One region of the Paenibacillus sp. MER TA 81-3 genome, then DNA from elsewhere that is predicted to be linked to it. Evidence: riboswitches for the same ligand, from Rfam matches in the RefSeq annotation. Region 1 holds a riboswitch; each other region holds the start of a gene.
What was found. A riboswitch is a leader RNA that binds a small molecule or an ion and turns the genes downstream of it on or off. The one in region 1 is predicted to bind S-adenosylmethionine.
Positions count from the first base shown of each region.

Region 2: another riboswitch for S-adenosylmethionine. It lies ahead of M3650_RS10000 (methionine ABC transporter ATP-binding protein); the one in region 1 lies ahead of M3650_RS07825 (methionine ABC transporter ATP-binding protein).
Region 3: another riboswitch for S-adenosylmethionine. It lies ahead of metA (homoserine O-acetyltransferase MetA); the one in region 1 lies ahead of M3650_RS07825 (methionine ABC transporter ATP-binding protein).

Region 1 is NZ_JAMAWB010000004.1:365,827-372,991, reverse strand. Features, by position in the region: gene M3650_RS07845 (RluA family pseudouridine synthase) at 1-384, shown strand, start outside; gene M3650_RS07840 (hypothetical protein) at 423-716, opposite strand; gene M3650_RS07835 (radical SAM/SPASM domain-containing protein) at 1,526-2,401, shown strand; partial or broken gene M3650_RS07830 (cupin domain-containing protein) at 2,538-2,816, opposite strand; SAM riboswitch class I at 2,995-3,104, shown strand; gene M3650_RS07825 (methionine ABC transporter ATP-binding protein) at 3,194-4,231, shown strand; gene M3650_RS07820 (methionine ABC transporter permease) at 4,197-4,862, shown strand; gene M3650_RS07815 (MetQ/NlpA family ABC transporter substrate-binding protein) at 5,073-5,921, shown strand; gene M3650_RS07810 (iron-containing alcohol dehydrogenase family protein) at 5,927-7,018, shown strand.
Region 2 is NZ_JAMAWB010000006.1:87,252-94,416, forward strand. Features, by position in the region: gene M3650_RS09990 (UbiD family decarboxylase) at 1-750, shown strand, start outside; gene M3650_RS09995 (Cthe_2314 family HEPN domain-containing protein) at 821-1,522, shown strand; SAM riboswitch class I at 1,596-1,745, shown strand; gene M3650_RS10000 (methionine ABC transporter ATP-binding protein) at 1,950-2,975, shown strand; gene M3650_RS10005 (methionine ABC transporter permease) at 2,975-3,640, shown strand; gene M3650_RS10010 (MetQ/NlpA family ABC transporter substrate-binding protein) at 3,769-4,608, shown strand; gene M3650_RS10015 (SDR family oxidoreductase) at 5,224-5,949, shown strand; gene M3650_RS10020 (sugar diacid recognition domain-containing protein) at 6,076-7,165, shown strand, end outside.
Region 3 is NZ_JAMAWB010000003.1:194,945-202,109, reverse strand. Features, by position in the region: gene M3650_RS05365 (HRDC domain-containing protein) at 1-247, shown strand, start outside; gene corA (magnesium/cobalt transporter CorA) at 313-1,248, opposite strand; SAM riboswitch class I at 1,773-1,927, shown strand; gene metA (homoserine O-acetyltransferase MetA) at 2,075-3,016, shown strand; gene M3650_RS05350 (aminotransferase class I/II-fold pyridoxal phosphate-dependent enzyme) at 3,016-4,197, shown strand; gene M3650_RS05345 (trans-sulfuration enzyme family protein) at 4,206-5,408, shown strand; gene mqnC (cyclic dehypoxanthinyl futalosine synthase) at 5,684-6,823, shown strand.

The DNA of each region.
Region 1 (7,165 bases):
GGATTGGTCAAGAAGCCGGAGGGTACGATTTCCTCGTGGCTGAAAGAAAGCAAAACGTTAAAAATGTATTCGAGCCCCTATCCAAATGATGGCTTGCATGCCATCACTCATTATAAGACCGTGCAATCCAATCGGAACTTCTCCTTATTGGAGGTCCATCTGGAGACAGGACGGAAAAATCAAATCCGTGTCCATATGCAGGATATCGGACATCCCATTGTAGGGGATAAAAAGTACGGAGCGAAAACAAAGCCGATTGGCCGGCTCGGACTCCATGCGCGGGTATTGGCTTTTGTGCATCCGACCACAGGAACCAACATGCGATTCGAAACTAACATCCCCAAGGCGCTGCTAAGTCCATTCCGCAACGATTCGGCCGAATGAGGGACTAACCCAGACAGCACAGGTGGTGTGCTATAAGCTCAAGCTGAAATAAGGCTTGAGTTTTTTTGTGAATTCGGTTTCGCCATCCGTGCTTCAGATTGAGCGAAGCTGAGCCTTCGATGTGCCTTTGCTTCACTCTCCCACTGGTTCAGATTGAGCGAAGCCGCAGCCTTCGATGTACCCTTTGCTTCACTCTCCCACTGGTTCAGATTGAGCGAAGCCGCAGCCTTCGATGTGCCCTTTGATTCACTCTCCCACTGATTCAGATTGAGCGAAGCTGTAGCCTTCGATGTACCCTTTGATTCACTCTCCCATTGACTCAGATTGTGCACGGAACAGTTCAGGAGCTGAAGATAATGGCTTCGTGGATGAGTTATAGGGCAATTCATGTTCTTTTTTAGTTTATCCAAGCAGTTAAGAGCGATTGAACGTTATCAATTGATTGCCTCGATAGGATTCTCCTTTTCTGAATCAAGGGGTTAGTGAGCAAAAGGATGATTTCGTCCCCTCCTCTCTTAGTAGAAAGTATGGCCTCGAATGATTGTCGGAGCAATCCGAGGGTTGAGAGATTCACAGGCAAAAAGTCAGGGCTCACTGCATACGATCATCATACATGCTCGATGGTGACAAAACCTGCATCTGCATACGGTCTGCCCTTTGTCTCATCCTCCATTGGATTTTGTCCAATGGAACAGCAGATCAAGCCTCCTTACGGCAGGCTCCATTGGAAATGATCCAATGGTTTGGCACTCATTTCGCAGCAATTGCTAAGAAACAGCCAATTCCATTGGACTAAATACAATCTGCATACCGTTTACCCGCCTAATCGACACATTCCACTGTACGTTTTCCAACGGAGCTTGCATCAACCGCGGTAACAATCTCGGAAATGACCACGGAAAACAATGCAGCCCACCTTATACAGCAGCCAACTAACCCTCCTCATGCAGCACTCCTCGTCATAGCTTGTTTCAACCATCCCCCTTGCTAATCGTTGGAACGTGTCCTATCATTTTGCCCATAGAACGAAAGCCTTCTATAAGCCTGATGTTTCTAGTACAATATAGAATCAGATGCGCAATCAGTCTATGTCGGCAACGACCTGAGTATTTACAGAAAGATATAGAATGGGGAACAAGTCTTGAAAACTTTCAAAAAGGTATATATCGAAGTTACAAGCGTATGCAATCTGGCTTGCAGCTTCTGCCCGCAAACGGCTCGCAAGGCTAATTTCATTAAGCCGGACACCTTTAACAACATATTGGATCAGATTAAACCGCATACGAATCATATTTACCTTCACGTCAAAGGCGAGCCCCTCCTTCATCCCAAAATCGATGAGTTGCTGGATGCCAGCCATGCAAAAGGGTTCAAGGTCAATATTACGACGAATGGAACACTTATTCATAAAAATAGGCATAAGCTGCTGGGGAAACCGGCGCTGCGCCAAATGAACTTCTCGCTGCACAGCTTCGACGGACATGAGGGGTCGGAAAATCGAGAGGGATACTTGGCTGATATTCTTTCTTTTGTGCGGGAAGCGGCTGAGCATAATGTCATCATATCGTTCAGGTTATGGAATTTGGACCAAGACAATGCAACAAATTCGATAAAGAGCAGAAACCGGGAAACACTGGCCATTTTAGAAAAAGAATTTAATCTGGACTACAAAATAGAAGAAAAAGTGATGCCAGGCAGCGGAGTCAAAATCGCCGACAGAATCTATTTGAATCAGGACCATGAATTTCAATGGCCGAGCCTGCAAGCTCCGGAGGATGATGGCAAAGGCTTCTGTCATGCGCTTCGGAGTCAAGCGGCCGTGCTGGTCGACGGAACGGTCGTGCCCTGCTGTCTGGATGGCGAGGGCGTCATTAATTTAGGCAATATTAACAGCACTCCTTTCTCTGAAATTGTAGAAGGTGAAAGAGCGAATAATCTGTACTTTGGATTTTCCAGAAGAGAAGCTGTAGAGGAATTATGCAGGAAGTGCGGGTATCGGCAGAGATTCGGCACATGAAGCTTATCTCGATAACATACTAGACCGCTTCAAGGGCGGCCAGAGTTTATCTGCAATAAAAAAGGCGTGCGAATTTACGAAATTTGACACGTCTTTTTTGTTTGTTGCTTATTCCATCCATTTCGTTTCCGTTTATATCATTATCAGCCTTTTCAAAACATAGGTTAACCGTTCTGCCATTCGAACGAGTGCGATGGAGCACGTTCGCATTCACTGTATATACATCACCAGGCAGCAATGTTTCCGTTCGATCTTCAAAATTTATCAATAATTCTCCCTCGACCACCAGAAAGAGCTCGTCACAATTTTCATGCTTATGCCAGTGAAAATCACCATCAATGACGGCAGCACGAACCACGTGATCATTGACTTCACCAACTACAAAATTCGCATATTGATTGATGTCCTTGGTCATTTCAAAAATGTTAACCTTTTCCGTTTTCAATCAACTCACCTCTGGTGTGTTTGTATATCCCCAACAAAAAATTATACCACGGAAAGATATCATTTCCAGTTTGAAAATAAATATTGAAAATTTTATTGACAAGCAAATCTTTCATGTGTATTATTTTCACTACAAAACTTCATATTTTACCTTATCAAGAGTGACTGAGGGAATAGGCCCTATGACGTCCGGCAACCTTACCAGTAGAGTAAACGGTGCTAAATCCTACGGAATGTATCACATTCTGAGAGATAAGTTGGTTAATTGCCAGTTCAACCTCTTTCTCTTATGAAAGAGGTTTTTTTGTATCATGAGTGTCTAGCAACAGGAATAGCGGGGTGAGAGCGATGATAGAAATTAGAAATCTAATAAAGGAGTACAGAAGCAAATCATCTACAGTAGTTGGCGTGAACAACGTTTCCTTAACGATAAACAAAGGAGAAATCTACGGTATTATCGGACGAAGCGGAGCAGGAAAAAGTTCGCTCCTGCGCTGCATCAACTTGTTGGAGGAGCCTACTTCGGGCAACATCTTCGTCGATGGAGTGGACCTGACAGCTTTAAAGGGCGAAGGCTTACGCCAAGCCCGGTTAAAGATCGGGATGATTTTTCAGCATTTCCACCTGATTCGCTCCAAGACGGTGTATGAGAACATCGCCTTTGCACTGAAGGCCAATCATAAATCAAAAGAAGAAATCGACACTCGCGTCACGGATCTGCTGGAGATGGTCGGCCTGTCCGACAAACGCAATGTGTATCCGGCCCAGCTGAGCGGCGGACAAAAACAGCGGGTAGGCATCGCCAGAGCATTGGCGAACGATCCGCATGTGCTGTTGTGTGATGAAGCGACGTCCGCTCTTGATCCCGAGACGACACAAGCGATTTTGGAGCTGTTGAAAAAAATCAATCGCGAGCTGAAGCTTACCATTGTGCTCATTACCCATGAGATGGAAGTGGTGAAAGATATATGTGATCGGATGGCCGTGATGCAAGACGGAAATGTGGTGGAGGAAGGAGCTGTCTATGATATTTTTTCCGAGCCTAAGCATCCGATGACCCAATCGTTCATTAGCAGCCTGTTCCAATTTAACCTTCCTGAACGCTTGCTCCAGCATTGCCAAGGAACGATTGTCAAAATTCACTTTGTTGCGCCGCAGGCAGAAGAAGCGATCATCACCGATGTTCTGCAGGCCTATCAGGTTAAAGGCAACATCCTGCATGGGAAAATTGAATATATCCGTGACAATCCTCTCGGTATTCTCATCTTGGAGCTCATCGGAGACGCTGTGGAAGTACAGCGGGCTATCGATTATATAAGAGAGCGTACATATCGACTGGAGGTGATCTACCATGCTGACGGATTCTCTAATCCAACTATTGCCTGACCTGAACAAAGCTTTCTTTCAGACGTTGTATATGGTAGGAATTTCGCTTTCTGCCGCCTTAATTCTGGGTCTTCCTATTGGAATTCTCTTATTTGTAACCGACAAGGGTCTGTTTCTGGAACACACGCCGACGAAAAATATATTGGGCTTTATCGTCAACATAATCCGGTCGGTCCCATTTATTATTTTGCTTGTCACCTTGCTGCCAGTAACGAAATTCATTACAGGCACCACCATCGGCCCAACGGCCGCCTCGGTATCTCTATCGGTCGCCTCGATCCCGTTTTTTGCCCGGCTGGTGGAGACGGCCTTGCGCGAGATCGACAAGGGGGTCATTGAAGCAGCTGTCTCAATTGGAGCTACGCCGTGGATGATTATAAAGGATGTGCTGCTCCCCGAGGCGAAGCCTGGCATTATTCAAGGCGTGAACATTACCGCGATCAGCCTAGTTGCCTATTCGGCGATGGCAGGCACCGTTGGCGGAGGCGGGATTGGCGACTTAGCCATTCGTTTCGGCTATTACCGCTACGATAATACCGTGATGTTCACAACGGTGGTCATCTTGGTTTGCCTAGTGCAACTGATTCAATACGGCGGAGATTACATCGCTAAGAAAGTGGATAAGCGTTAAATTAAGTGAGTGCGTGTTCGTTCACTTTTCAGCACCGAGAAGGTTGCAAGAACTCGAAGAAGAAGGCGCGGAGTGTAGGCAAGACTACATGAGCACCGGACTTCGAGAGTGAATGCAAGATTCGATGCCGAATTCCATCTTTAGGATAGCTTCGTGATCAAAAGGGAGCTTTTTACCTATTATATTACACATCATATGGAGGATTTTAACATGAAAAAAGCTGCAATCCTACTCTCTCTCATCCTGGCGATTGGTGTGCTTGCCGGATGCGGCAACAGCACGTCAACCACAACCAGCGACAAAGGCTCGAACCAAGAAGAAAGCAAAGCTTTGAAAATCGGAGCCACTGCTGGACCTTACAGTGATATGGTTACTAAAGCAATCAAGCCGATTATGGAGAAAAAAGGGTATACGGTCGAGGTAATCGAATTCGGTGATTACGTCCAGCCGAACCTAGCGTTGTCCAATGGTGATTTGAACGCAAACTTATTCCAGCATAAAATTTACATGGAAAATTTCGCAAAAGAAAATAAGCTGCAATTGTCTGAGCTCATCTCCGTTCCGACCGCACCGATGGGCATCTATTCATCGAAATTCAAATCGTTGGATGAAGTTGCAGCTGGAAGCACCGTCGCAGTTGCCAACGATCCGACGAATCTTGCACGCACATTAGGACTGCTGCAAGATGCAGGACTCCTTACCATTAAAGATGACATCGATCCGTTGCGGGTATCGGAGAAAGACGTGAAAGATAATCCGAAGCAACTCGTGCTCCAGCCGATAGAAGCAGGGCAGCTGCCGCGCGCGGCGGATAGCGTCGACCTGTCGCTCGTTCCCGGCAACTTCGCGCTGGCTGCCAAAATGAATCTGTTGGATGCTCTGAAGCTCGAAAATATGCCGGATGACTATCGCAACCGCTTGGTCGTAAATACAGCAGAGCTGGACAAGCAATTCGCGAAGGATTTGAAGGAAGCTGTAGAATCAGCTGAATTTGAACAAATTATCGATGAACAGTTCAAAGGCTTCGGCAAGCCTGAATGGATGCTGAAAAGGAAGTGACATCGATGGAACAACGAGTAATCGTCAGAGGAGCGCCTGCGCTCTATTACTGTGAAACAGGTATACTGGATAAGCTGGATTGTTTGCTGCAGCCCTACACTTACAAGCGAGTGCTCGTCGTGCATGGCGATCGCTCCTTGAAGGCAGCGAAGCCTTTTTTCCCTAAGCTGACCAAGCTTACCCTATTATATCTTCGTTACAATGGAGAGTGTACATTAGAGGAAGCCCGAAGAATTGCCCGTTATGCGCAGGCAGAGCAAGCCGATGTCATTCTCGGCGTCGGTGGCGGCAAGGTCATGGATGTGGTCAAAGCTGCCGGGAATGAGGCGCAGCTGGACACGATTCTGGTGCCAACGCTTGCCTCGAACTGTGCGGCGTGGACACCGTTAAGCGTATTCTATAATGAGCACGGACAATTCACGAACTATACTATATTTCCAAAAAGCACGCTGATGGTACTGGTCGAACCGAGAATTGCGCTGCAAGCTCCAGTCGCCTACCTTAGGGCTGGAATTGCCGATACATTGGCCAAATGGTATGAAGCCGATGTACTGATTCGGAAGCTGGAACATCCATCCATCGCCATTCAGATCGCCCACCACTCTGCCCGTCTATGTCAGTCCACTCTCTTGGAGCATGGGCGGCAAAGCATTCAAGACGCCGAGACGAAGCAATTGTCGGCAGCATTCGTGCAGGTGGTTGAAACGATTATAATGACTGGCGGAATGGTTGGAGGATTCGGCGACCATCTGGGACGCATCGCGGGAGCTCACTCGGTTCACAATGGACTTACCGTCGCTCCAGAAACGCATGTTCTGCTGCACGGCGATAAAGTAGCCTACGGCATTCTCGTACAGTTGGTATTGGAAGACAACCTGCCAGAAGTACAACGGTTGCTCCCCTTCTATCTCGGTATGAATCTCCCTTATCGTTTAACCGATCTGGGGCTGTCCAGTCAGGATACTGCAACATTGAAAAACATCGCTAGCGGCACGACGCATCCGAATGAGTCGATACACTTTATGAAGTCAGGAATTACAGCAGACGATGTGTATCAAGCGATTGTAACGCTGGAACACGCAATATCGGAGTCATAAGAGGATATATTTATCCAGCTGAGTATATACCTCGCAGAAATAACGGGGGCGGGATTACATCCTATGCCCCTTTTTCATGGCTGCACCCCATCAACTCGCTTTCCATCTATCCCATCTTCCTTGCCTTTTTCCGCAGGAAAATTTGTA
Region 2 (7,165 bases), on a different contig from region 1:
ACGGTGCGCAAGGTGCATCCATATCCAGAAACGGGCGTCCATTCCTTGGCCGCCGCCGTCGTGCGCGAAAGCTATTCACGTGAAGCGCTTCTGTCCGGCTTCCGCATTCTCGGTGAAGGCCAGCTCAGCTTGACGAAGTTCCTCATGCTGACGGATCAGCCCGTTGACCTAGAGAACTTTGCTGAGCTGACCGAAGCGGTGCTCGAGCGATTTAAGCCAGAGAGCGACTTGTATGTGATGAATAACACGTCGCACGATACGCTCGATTATACCGGGCATAAGCTGAACCATGGCAGCAAAGGCATTCTGCTTGGCGTAGGCGATCCAGTGCGGGAACTGCCGCATACGTACGAGGAGGGCGAAATTGGCGAGATTCATGATGTCGCTGTCTTTTGCCGCGGCTGCTTGACAGTAGCCGGCGCTTCGTATGAGGCAGAGCCGCAGCTGGCGGAACGCGTATTGGCGCGTCTCACGGAGAAAGAGACGAAATGGCCGCTTGTGTTCTTAGTGGATGATGCCCAAGTCGCGAACGGACAGCTTCCGTTTCTATGGACGGTATTTACGCGATTTAACCCTGCATCTGATATATACGCGGGAATGGAAGTCCGCAATCACCATCTTGCCTATAAATTACCGATTGTCATCGATGCGCGCATGAAGCCGGGTTACCCAGACGAATTGTTCCCGCGTGAAGATATCGTGCAACAGGTTGACCAACGTTGGAAAGACTATTTCCCGAACGGACTATAAGCGGTTGTTGAACGGGACCTCTTATAATCACGGATCCATTCACGTGCTAGTATCGACAAGGAGGAGTTCTATGCTGCGCATTCTGTTCGGTGAACCGCCCCGTCAGGACGAAGGAGAATTGCAGGAAGCCATGGTGTTGATGGAGCGCTACTTGAACGTTGTGCGCAAGCAAATGGACAAGCAGGGCGATCCGGAGCACTATTGGCGCAAAATTGAAGTCTGGACCGTCGGGTTAAAGACATCCTTGGATGAGCTAGAACAAAGCGTTTATGCTTCCGATAAGTTTGCGGAGCGCGTAACGAAGCGATATCAAGCGGAGATGGACGATGAGGAACTGGATGATTACTATCGGCATGTCTATTTCTACAAGAACGGATTCATTCGCGTCTTCTCCATTTTGGACAAGCTCGGTACGCTCCTGAACACGGTGCTGCAATTAGAGACGGAGAAGGTGAAGCATCGTTTTTCTTACTTCACGGTTCTGCGTCAAATCCGGTTCAAAGGCAGCCATCCGCGCTTGGCCGAACGGTTAACCGCCTTGAAAGATCAGTACGGCGATGCTCTTCAGCGTCTCCGCAAGCGCCGCAATACGGAAATTCACCATATGAATGCGGAAATGCAGGATGATTTATGGCAGCGCCACCGCAGCTTAAGCGATAAAATCAAGCTGGAGGATATCCAAGCGAATTTGCAGGATTTACAGGATGGTTTCCATATGGCATGCAAAACGTTGCTGATCGCCTTTGAGGAATTGTGCAAACTGGAAAAATGAAACGTAAGGTAAAAAAAGTTAATTGACAACTTTCAAATGCTGGATTATACTCAATTTAAATTTCATAACCGTTTTCTTATCAAGAGTGGCGGAGGGACAGGCCCTGTGAAGCCCGGCAACCGATCTTGCAACCCGGTCAATATGACGCTTCGGTGCGTTATATGCTTGCAAGATGTCAATGGTGCTAATTCCTTCAGAACGTGACGGTTCTGGCAGATAAGAAAAGGGAGAGTTGCGAACAACCGCCAGTTTCAACTGCAAGAGACAGCGAATCGACGTAGCCCCCTTTTGGCATCTGCCAAGAGGGGGCTTTTTATATATAATCCTGTATAATACTTTCATGAGCTGTCCGATTATGAATAAGCTGACAGCCAATAACGCGTATGCATCATGCATACGCGATGCATAAAGGAAGGTGACGATTCCATTGATTCGTTTGGAACATATAAGCAAACAATATGATGCGAGAGGCAAAGCAAGCGGACCGCTAGCGCTGAACGATGTAAGCCTGACAGTGGCGGATGGCGAAATTTTCGGCATTATCGGCCACTCCGGGGCAGGCAAGAGCACCTTGCTGCGCAGCATTAATCTGCTGGAACGGCCGACATCTGGAACGGTGATCGTTGACGGTGTCGAGCTGACGAAGCTGACGCAGGGAGGACTGCAGCAGCAGCGCCGCAAGATAGGCATGATTTTTCAGCATTTTAATCTGCTGTCATCTGCGACGGTATTTGACAATATCGCCTTTCCGCTGCAGCTTGCACACACACCGAAAGAAAAAGTGCAGGCGAAGGTGGATGATTTAATCCGTCTCGTCGGACTGGAGGAGCACCGCGATAAATATCCGGCGCAATTATCCGGCGGACAGAAGCAGCGGGTTGGCATCGCACGAGCTTTGGCTAACGATCCGAAGGTACTGTTGTGTGACGAAGCGACTTCGGCGCTCGATCCGCAGACGACCAACGCGATACTTGACCTGTTGCTCGATATTAACCGCAAGTTCGGCATTACGATTGTGCTCATCACGCACGAAATGCACGTCATCCAAGCGATATGCGACCGCGTCGCCGTTATTCATGCCGGTGCAATTGCGGAACAGGGTAAGGTCATCGACGTATTTCTGAAGCCGCAGCATCCGGTGACGCGTGAGTTTATTCTAGAAGAGCGCAATGATGCGGAGCTCCAGCCTTGGGCAGCTTTCAAGACGCAGGCGACCGAACATTCCCGCGTGGTGAAGATCAATTATTTGGGCGACGTGACGTACGCGCCGGTGCTCCATCAAGTATTGACTGCAGCCGGTGTCAGCTTCGCCATTCTGCAAGGTACGATCTCGCGCATGAAGGACGTTCCATACGGCCAGTTGGTCGTAAGACTTGACGGAGAGAAGACGGCCGTGGAACAGTCGCTCCTGTCGTTGCGGGATAAAGGCTTGGAAGTGGAGGTGATTGCATAATGAAGCTTGATTTCTCTACAGTGAACTGGGAAGAAGTAAGCACGGCCACGACCGATACGCTGACGATGATGCTCTTTTCCGTATTGTTCACCTTCATTATCGGACTTCCGCTCGGCGTATTGCTTTACTTGACGGGCAAATCGAATGGGGCAGCGGCCAAGCCGGTGTACGCGGTGGTGTCATTTATCGTCAATATTCTACGCTCGGTGCCGTTTGTTATTTTGATGATTGCCATTATCCCGCTTACCCGGATTATTATAGGGACTTCGATAGGTGTGGAAGGAACAATACCGCCGCTCGTCATCGCGGCTGCTCCGTTCTTCGCCCGTCTGGTCGAAACGTCGCTAAGAGAAGTGGATCGCGGCGTCATCGAGGCAGCGCAAGCGATGGGGGCATCGACATGGCAAATTGTGCGCAAGGTGCTGCTCCCGGAAGCGATGCCTGGACTTATTGCCGGCACGACGATTACGGCGGTTACGCTGGTCACTTATACGGCCATGTCAGGAATGATTGGCGGTGGCGGTCTAGGGGATCTGGCTATTCGCTACGGCTATCACCGTTACGAATTCGAAGTGATGATTGTATCGATTGTCGTGATGGTGCTGCTCGTGCAGGTGCTGCAGTGGATTGGCGATGCGTTGGTGCGCAAGTTTACCCGCAAATAAGGTTTGGGAAGCCCGCTCTTTGGAGCTTCAACATATAGTGAGTGTTCAAAAAGGTTAAGAGGATTTTGAACAACCTCATAAATACAAAAAATTCAATTGGGGCAGTTTGGAAGGAGAAGGTGTTGGCAATGAAAAAGTGGACTTATGTATTGACTCTCGTAACGTTAGTAATGGTGCTGGCCGCATGCGGTAGCAAGCCGGCGGCAGACAACAATGCAACGAACGCCTCAGACAATGCGGGTGGCGAAACGACGAAAGTGGTCGTCGGCGCATCTCCGGTTCCGCACGCAGAAATTTTGAATCATATCAAGCCGCTGTTGAAGGATCAAGGCATTGAATTGGAAATCAAGGAATTTACCGACTATGTTCAACCGAACGTACAGGTGCATGAGAAGCAGCTTGATGCGAACTTCTTCCAGCATAAGCCATACATGGACAACGAAGTGAATACGAAGGGCTACAAGCTGGTTAGCGTCGGTAACGTGCATGTGGAGCCGTTCGGCGCGTACTCCAAAAAAATTAAATCCGTCGATGAGCTGCAAGACGGTGCTACGGTCGCTATTCCTAATGATGCGACAAATGGTGGACGTTCCTTGCTTTTGCTTGAGAAACAAGGCATCATTAAGCTGAAAGAGGGCACAGGCCTTGAAGCGACAGCTCGCGACGTTGCAGACAATCCGAAAAATCTGAAGTTCAAAGAGCTGGAAGCCGCAATGCTGCCGCGTGCGTTGGATGAAGTCGATATGGCGCTCATCAACACGAACTATGCACTGCAAGCTGAATTGAATCCGACGAAGGATGCGCTGTTCATCGAAGATAAAGATTCACCGTATGCAAACATTTTGACGGCACGTGAAGATAACAAAGACAGCGAAGCAATTAAAAAATTGGTTGCCGCGCTTCAATCCGACAACGTGAAGAAATTCATCGAGGACAAATATAAAGGAGCGATCGTTCCAGCGTTCTAATTATTGCAGTTGAATGGAACATACTCGCATAGCCTTGGCGCTTTACGGCATATTCATTGAAAAGATGAGCAGCCTTGACGCCAAGGCTTTTTTACATTGTTGGAGCCTGTTCCATCCCTTGCCTCGATCTCCCCTTCATTCAGAATGGCAGCCCCCCTTCCTTTTCAAACGAGAACATGTTGTGGCTTCTGTGCAATGGCCCTTAGCTCCATTCTCCCGTACAGTCAGTCAGAGCGCGTCACTGCACGAACGGAGCATTACGATGCTCTTAGCTTCAAGCTCCCATACAGTCAGGAGGGATAACGTGGAGGATAAGGGACATGACGCATCGTATAGGTACCATCCATAACGAGGCCGATCACGATGAGAGTGAATCAGAGTGGCAATTGGTTGTGCCGCTTCCTGATGGAAGGGGAGAATGAAGCAAAAGGGTGGAGCTGCTTACCTCGATTCAGGATGACGATCCGGTCCGATAATTGGGTTCTGTTGTTCTCCCCTCATAAATAATCTATACTGGACATGGATGTTCTTTGAAGCGCCGGGAGGAGGATTGCGACGTTGGAACAGCAGCGTAAGATTGCCCTGATTACGGGGAGCGCCAAGGGCCTTGGCAAGATGGCGGCCATGACGTTAGCCGATGCCGGACACGATATCGTCTTGAACTACGTGCATAGTATAGAGGAAGCGGCGAAGCTGAAGCTGGAAATTGAAGCGAAGGGTGTCCGTTGTAGTGCCATTCAAGCCGATATTTCAAAAATGGACGAAATTAAACGGCTAGTATATACGATGAAGGATGAGATGGGTCCCGCCGACATTGTCGTAAACAATGCCGGACCGTTTATACGGGAGCGCCGTTTGTTTGCTGATTACACGGAAGAAGAGATTTTATATTTGTTAAACGGAAACTTGACGGGTGTCATACTGCTCGATCATCTGCTGCTTGATTCGATGCGGCGCAAAGGCTGGGGACGAATCATTCATTACGGATTCGGACATGCTGGAGAAGCGCGCTCATGGCCGCATCGTGCCGTATATGCCGCGGCCAAGGTCGGACTCGTCTCCTTTACGAAGACGCTTGCCGTGGAAGAAGCCCCGCACGGCATTACGGTAAATATGATTTGCCCTGGAGATATCCGAGGTGATAATAAAGAGCGGCGCATCGATGAGGTGCAGGACGTTAAGGATGAGGAAACGCCGCGCGGCCGTCCGGGAACCGGTGAAGACGTAACCCGGGTGATCCGCTTTCTATGTGAGGAACGATCGGATTTTATAACCGGCAACATTATGAATGTATCCGGCGGGCTTGACCCGATACGGGCCAACATTGGCAGCTTGATGTGAGCGTGGAATGATGATACATAACGTAATCTTAATGCCCCCATTTCGGTAAGGACGTGAGTCGTCGATCTTATCGGATGGAGGGCGTTTTTTCATATCGTTATTGACATAGATAGGTGGTAGACAAGGATGAGCCGACTTACGAAAGAATTGGCGCAGGAAATTGTAACACGCACGATGCAGGTTATTCATTATAATGTGAACGTCATGGATGAACGAGGACGAATTATCGGTTCCGGCGACCGTTCGCGCTTATATCAGAAGCATGAAGGGGCGCTCATTGCGATCGAGCGGAAGGGACGATTTGAAATTGATAAGGAAAGCGCCCGCAAGCTGCAGGGGGTGCTGCCTGGCACGAACTTGGCCATTCAATTCCAAGGCGAAGTCGTTGGGGTCATTGGCATTACGGGTGATCCGAACGAGGTGACAAAGTACGGAGAATTAGTGAAAATGACAGCGGAAATGTATCTGGAGCAAGCCGATCTGTTGGAAAAGGCCCAATGGGACAAGCGGATGAAGGAAGATTTTCTCCTGTCCGTCATTCATGCGGACAGGAAGGATACTGCAATGCTGCGAATTCAGGCGGAACGGATTGGCTTCCATCCGGATAAGGCGCGGGTCGCGTGCATTATGGAGCTGAGAGGCGCGCATGACGCCGATTCGCTGCCTACGCTCAAGCGGGTGGTGGAATTGCTGGAGGGACGGCCAACCATCGACTTAATCGCCATTCGCAATACGCATCAAATCGTGCTATTTAAGCCCCATCTCCATCCGAGACAGCCCAACACCGACATTTGCGAAGGCATCGGGCAAATTCGCAGGCTGCTGGAGGACAAGCAGATCGCGCCGCTCTGCATTGCCGTTGGCAAAGCTTACTCAGGCATCGATGGGATGATCGCTTCATACCGTTCCGCCCAAGATACAATGCGGGCAGGGCAAGCGATTCTCCCCGATCAGACGGTATACTATGGCGAAGATATGCCGAACGAGACGGTATCAGCCAACGTGAAGCCTTCTTGGGTTGTGGAAGAGCTGCATCAGTTGTGGCGGGGGTTTGTGCAGGAGGATAAGAGCGGAGAGCTGCAGCAGACATTGCAGGCTTACTATGAGGAGAATGGCGAACAGCAGCGCGTAGCAGAGCGGTTAGCGATTCACCGTAATACGCTTCGTTACCGTCTGCAGCGTATTCATGATGTGGCTGGCAAAGATCCGAAACGTT
Region 3 (7,165 bases), on a different contig from region 1:
ATACCAAGTAGAGACGCTTGTGGAGGCCGAGTTAGCTTCAATGCCAAGGGAAGAAAGGCAGGCGATTGATATGGCTTTTGTGGAGCTGGGGGACGAATACTTAAAGCCGGTTTATATAAAAGCGTTCGGTGAAGCGGCCTTAGAGCAAGCCACCGCATCGGTGCAGGCTAACTATGAGCGGATTCGTCTTCTGCGTCTTCTGCATCGCCGTCAGAAGCATGCCCCTGCCGATCGGCAGGTGAGCTAAGAAAAAATATAATGCCCGTGTCCTTGATCGAGTCAGGAACACGGGCAATCGTATGGTCGCTTTTGTCAGATCCAATCTTTTTTCCGAAATAAATAGAACATGAATGCGCCGAGTATGAACATGAAGCCCATCGTATAGAAAGAACCAAAATCCCAATCCATGAACGGGATATAGTCGAAGTTCATTCCATAGATGCCTGTAATCAAAGTAAGCGGCATGAATATGGTCGTGATGGCGGTGAACACTCTCATAATGTCGTTCGCGCGATTCGCAATGCTGAGCTGGTAGGACTCTCGCAAGTTTCCCATCAGATCGCGGAACGTTTCAAACGTTTCGGACACCTTGACAGCATTCTCATAGATGTCACGGAAGTATTTTTGTAAATCATCGTCGATTAGCCGCAGTTCTTTACGGTAAAGGACGAGCAGCACTTCTTTTTGCGGAGCCAATCCTTTTTTGAGCCAGAGTATTTCGCTTCGCAAGCTAATGATTTCATTTAGATGGGTCTTCTTGGCGCTGACAATGAGCTCTTCTTCCAGATTGTCGATCTTCGCTTCAATTCGATCGGCTACCGTGAAATAGTTGTCAACGACCATGTCAATTAAGTGATATAACATGCGGTCTGCCGCACTGACTTCCTGTTCCCACAGGACCGGCTTTACCATGCGCAGCTCATTTATTTTCTGATTGGTTACTGTAATTATAAAGTGCTTGCCTAGAAATATGTTCAGCGAACGTAAAAATATTTCCTCATCATCAAATCGGATGCTGTTAAACACGATAAAGTAATGGCCTTCATAGATTTCAATCTTCGGGCGTTGCTCTTCTTCGCTCATACAGTCCTCTACGGCCAGATCATGCATGGAGAATAGAGGCTGGAGCACGAGCAAATCATCAATATCGGCATCGATCCAGTAAAAGCCTTGTTCAGGCGTCGTCAATGCGACATTGATGTCTTCCACAGGTGTAAATACCCCATCGTTTACAAGACGGATTTTCATTGCACTCACTCCTTCGCACCGCCAACTGTTGGCGGGCTGCGTCGTCTATTATTGACGATTCAAGCAGGGAGATGCTCATGACTTCGTCCGTCATTCGGTGCATAGACATACGTCAAGGCAGTTGAATGCTGTTCAACTTATGGGCACGAACAACAGACAGCAACGGTCTTGGGCGACATCGGTTCCTGTCGAATCGTCATATTCGGTTGTCCGTTCGTACCGTGGCACGGCCTCGGGTCGCCATCCATCCGAAATTCACCTCAACTTATTCGTTATAAATCAGGTAGTGCGGTCACGCACTTGTTAAGTATAACGCTCGTACTTTCACCTTTCAAGAAAAAATGAATTACAGAATTTAGTTGAAACCGAGAAAATGTGTGAAAGTATGAAGTTTGTCATTGATTTAACATATGCATTTCATAAGAGATGGTGAATTGCCTCTTGACGAGAGGCTGGTCTTTGCTATAAGTTATTACCAAGTCCTATTTGGCAAATGGCAAACAAATGAATAACGAACGATAGCAATCTTATCAAGAGCAGGTGGAGGGACAAGCCCGATGAAACCCGGCAACCGGCGTTAGCCATGACATGGCAGATTCTTGTTCCAAGAATCTTGCAGTTATGTACGTACGGTGCTAATTCTTGCAGCAGCGATCCAATCGTTGCTGACAGATGAGAGAGGCATGAGAACGTAATGCATGACCTTTCTCGAATTGCCGGGAAAGGTCTTTTTTGTATATGAAAAAGGACAGGAGCGCCGTATCCACTTGCTACATACGTTTGCCAGTGCTGCATGTATGGAACCAATATGAAGGAGGAGAGCGTCATGCCGATTAAAATTCCGGATCACTTGCCGGCCAAAGAAATACTGTCTCAGGAGAACATATTCGTTATGGACGAAACACGTGCGTATCACCAAGATATTCGTCCGCTTCGAATTGTAATTCTGAACTTGATGCCGACGAAAGAGACGACGGAAACCCAACTGCTTCGCTTAGTTGGCAATACGCCGCTTCAGGTAGATGTGACATTGCTCCATCCAGCGAGCCATACCTCGAAAAATACTTCGGCGGAACATTTGTCGTCCTTTTATAAAACGTTTGAAGAAATTGAGAATCAGCAGTTTGACGGCATGATTATTACAGGGGCTCCCGTGGAGCAGATGGATTTCGAGGACGTGAACTATTGGCAGGAGCTGTGCCTCATCATGAAATGGTCCAAGGAAAATGTGACCTCGACCTTTCATATATGTTGGGCGTCCCAGGCAGGTCTGTATTATCATTACGGCATTCGTAAATATTCACTAGACAACAAAATATTTGGGGTATTTCCCCATACGTTAACGAAGGAAAATGTAAGTCTGACACGCGGCTTCGACGAAATGTTCCTTGTTCCACAATCCCGCCATACGGAAGTGAGACGCGAGGATATCGAGCAAGTTGCCGCCTTGAATATATTAGCGGAATCAGAAGAAGCGGGAGTCTATCTGGTTGCGACTGAGGATGGCAAGCAAATCTTCGTGACCGGGCACTCTGAATACGATCCCTGTACATTGAAATGGGAATATGATCGGGATATCGCGAAAGGGATGGATATGGACATCCCCGCTAATTATTTTCCAAATAACGATCCGTCCAAAAAGCCGTACTCGACTTGGCGTGCGCATGCCAATCTGCTCTTTTCCAACTGGCTGAACTACTATGTATATCAAGAGACGCCGTATGAATTAGGCAGAGCCGTATCGCATAAGGAAGGGGCGCAATTATAATGGCTGCACAGAACTCAGACAATTACCGCATCGAAAGCCGGCTCGCACAGATCGGGTCGGTGCATGAGCCGAAGACAGGCGCCGTAACGTATCCAATCTTTCAAGCAACCGCGTATCGCCATCCACGGCTCGGGCAGAGCACCGGATTTGATTATATACGTACGAAGAACCCGACCCGGCAAGTGCTGGAAGACGCGGCGGCCGTCTTGGAAGGCGGAGATGCAGGCTTCGCGTGCAGCTCGGGGATGGCAGCATTGCAGACCGTATTCGCGCTGTTCAGTCAAGGGGATCATCTGATCGTGTCGTTGGACTTGTACGGCGGGACATACCGCTTGCTTGAACAGATCATGTCCCGCTTCGGCGTGTCGGCGGCCTATGTTGATACGAACGATATGGATGCGCTCGAGTCGGCGCGCAAGCCGGAGACGAAGGCGGTCATCATCGAGACGCCGACCAATCCACTCATGATGATAACGGACATCGAACGGGTTGCGGCTTGGGCTAAGGCACACGGCATGTTGACTATCGTCGACAATACGCTCCTTACGCCGTTCTTCCAGCGCCCAATTGAGCTTGGAGCGGATATCGTCGTCCACAGTGCGACGAAGTATTTGGGTGGACATAACGATGTGCTGGCTGGCCTTATCGTGACAAAGGGCAAGGAATTGTCCGACGAAATCGGATTTCTGCATAATTCAATCGGCGCCGTACTCAGTCCGTCGGATTCGTACCAACTGATGCGCGGCATGAAGACACTCGCCCTCCGAATGGAGCGGCATCAGACTAACGCGACGATCATTGCGAACTGGCTGCTGGAGCATCCGGCCATTGAAGCAGTGTACTATCCGGCGCTTCCGCATCATCCAGGCCATGATATTCAGAAGCGGCAGTCGGCGGGCAACACGGGCATCTTCTCGTTCCGCTTGAAGGATGCGCGGTATGTTGAGCCGATTCTGAGACATCTGAAGCTGATTGCATTTGCGGAAAGCTTGGGTGGTGTCGAATCGCTGATGACATATCCGGCCATACAGACGCATGCAGACATTCCGCAGGAAATTCGGGAGCGGATCGGCGTTGACGACCGTCTGTTACGCTTCTCGGTCGGTATCGAGCATACGGAAGACCTCATTGCGGATTTGGACCAAGCGATTGCTGCGGCAAAAGCCGAAATAGAGGGGTGACGAAAAAAATGAGCGAGCAACATAAGGGACACGATGACGAACTGGGAAGCAACCATCCCCAAAAAGGCGAGCGCCGCTTTGCGACGAAGCTTATCCACTTTGGCGGTGAGATCGACAGTAATACGGGGGCGTCCAGCGTTCCGATATACCAGGCGACAACGTTCCATCATCACGATATTTACGAGCCGCCTGAATATGACTATTCCCGTTCCGGCAATCCGACGCGACAGGCGCTGGAGAATTATATCGCTTTGTTGGAAGGCGGAAGCAACGGATACGCATTCGCATCCGGCATGGCTGCAATTTCGTCTGCATTCCTGCTCCTGTCGGCGGGCGATCACGTCATTGTAACAGAGGATGTCTATGGGGGAACGTACCGTTTGTTGACGTCTATCCTGACCCGCTTGCACATTGAATCGACCTTCGTCGATATGACGGATATCGAACAGGTGAAAGCAGCCCTTCGCCCGAACACGAAGGCCGTATACATGGAAACACCGTCCAACCCGACGCTCAAAATTACGGACATTGCTGAGGTGGCGGCATGGGCGAAGGAACACGGTCTCATCACATTGCTCGATAATACGTTTATGACGCCTTACCATCAACGGCCCATCGAGCTTGGCGTTGACATTGTACTGCATAGCGCGACGAAGTTCCTCGGCGGTCATAGCGACGTGCTGGCCGGGCTGACGGTAACGGCGGACGAGAGCCTTGGACACCGCGTCAAGCAGATGCAGAACGGTCTCGGCACCGTATTGGGCGTTCAGGACAGTTGGCTGTTGATGCGCGGGATGAAGACGCTGGAAGCGCGCATGAAGCAGAGCGAGCAGAGCGCGCGGCGTCTTGCCGAGTGGCTTCACGAGAGAACGGATATTGCCCGCGTCTACTATCCCGGGCTGCTGAATCATCCAGGCCGCGAGGTGCATGAGAAGCAATCGCAAGGCTATGGTGCAGTCGTATCCTTCGATGTCGGTTCCGGCGAACGTGCGAAGCAGGTGCTGAACCAAGTGAAGCTGCCGCTGGTCGCCGTCAGCCTGGGGGCTGTCGAGAGCATTCTATCCTATCCGGCGATGATGTCTCATGCGGCCATGCCGAAGGAAGTGCGGATGGAACGAGGCATTACGGATGGATTGCTCCGTTTCTCCGTAGGTCTGGAGCACATTGATGATTTGCTGGAGGACTTGGATCAAGCATTATCTTTGTCATAAAATAGAAGTAGTGAAGTTGCTTTATTCCTCTCGTTACAGGTATCGTACCGGACAAATCATCGGTTCAGCCTGTACCGGGAGGTGCTGTTTTTTACGGGCAAACTATGTTACCATTATTGCAGTTGTTGACATGAACTAGGAAATATCATGTCACGTACGGATGAGCCATATCGCGCACGTTCATATATCATTTGTGGCTGTGGCTGCGCCTAGATACGTTTTTCGCATGAGCATGCAACTTATGCAACTTATTTTTGAGAGGAAGTGACTGTACGATGTCACCGATTGACCGCATACTGGACAAAGCGCTGCGCGGCGAACGAATTGACACGGACGAATGCGTTACTTTGTTCGAAACCGACCAGATAGAAAAGCTTGGAGCCGTCGCCAATCAGAAGATGCAGAAGTGGCATCCCGAGCCCATTTCCACCTTCGTGATTGGTCGAAATGTCAACTACACGAACATTTGCGATACGTATTGTCGGTTCTGCGCGTTCTACCGCGCACCCGGATCGAAGGAAGGCTATGTCCTTCCGGATGAAGTCATTTTTCAGAAGATTCAGGAAACGATCGACGTTGGTGGTACGGAAATATTGATGCAGGGTGGAACGAATCCCGAGCTGCCCTTCAGCTATTATACAGATTTGCTGCGCGCGATTAAAGAACGTTTCCCAAGCATTACGATGCACTCTTTTTCGCCAGCTGAGATCTTGAAAATGCAGGAAGTATCTGACGGATTGTCGTTGGAGCAAGTCGTACGTGAAATTCATGAAGCAGGTCTGGACTCCTTGCCTGGCGGCGGTGCGGAAATATTGGATGATCGCACGCGCCGTAAAATAAGCCGGCTTAAAGGCTCATGGCGGGATTGGATGGACGTTATGCAAACTGCGCATAAGGTCGGCATGAACACGACGGCGACGATGGTCATCGGCTTCGGCGAGCTGCTGGAAGAGCGTGCGCTTCATATGGAGCGTGTTCGCACAGCACAGGATGAATGCCTGGCGCATGGATATTCTTCTAAAGGGTTCCTTGCCTTCATTCCATGGACATTCCAGCCAGACAATACGAACATGAAGGCGGAGCGCGTCAGTCCGGAGGAATATTTGAAGACATTGGCTATCAGCCGAATTTTCTTGGACAACATTCCGAATTTCCAAGCCTCTTGGGTAACGATGGGGCCGGAAATCGGGAAGTTGACGTTAAGCTACGGCTGCAACGATTTCGGCAGCACGATGATCGAGGAGAACGTCGTCTCCGCCGCTGGAGCGACGCACAAAGTGAACATCGAGAGCACGCTTCGTCTCATTCGCGAGGCCGGCAAGGTTCCGGCGCAGCGGGATACGAAGTACAACATCCTACAAGTGTTTGATGATGAAAATATGCGCGTAGAGCGTGATTTTATAATGCAGAATTAGTGTAGTGCAGAAGAACTCATAACACATAGTGGGCCATCATCATCATGCTGGCGTTGCCCGAGCCTCTTGCTTTGAAAGGGAGGAGGGCAGCGCCTTTTTTTGTTGGACGATGAGAGGTTTCCATTGTGATCCATTGTATTTTGTCCAATGGTTACGATAATTAGGAGCTCAAGTGTGGGGTGTCATTGGAAATACTCCAATAGAGTCCTATCCAAATGGCTTAAAGGCAAGAAAATACCCTGATTTGACTGGATGTTTTCCAATGGAATGGACGAATCGCGGTTGAAATGGACGAAATGACTGTACATTTTCCAATGGAAGTGCGCCGACTTTGACTTGTAA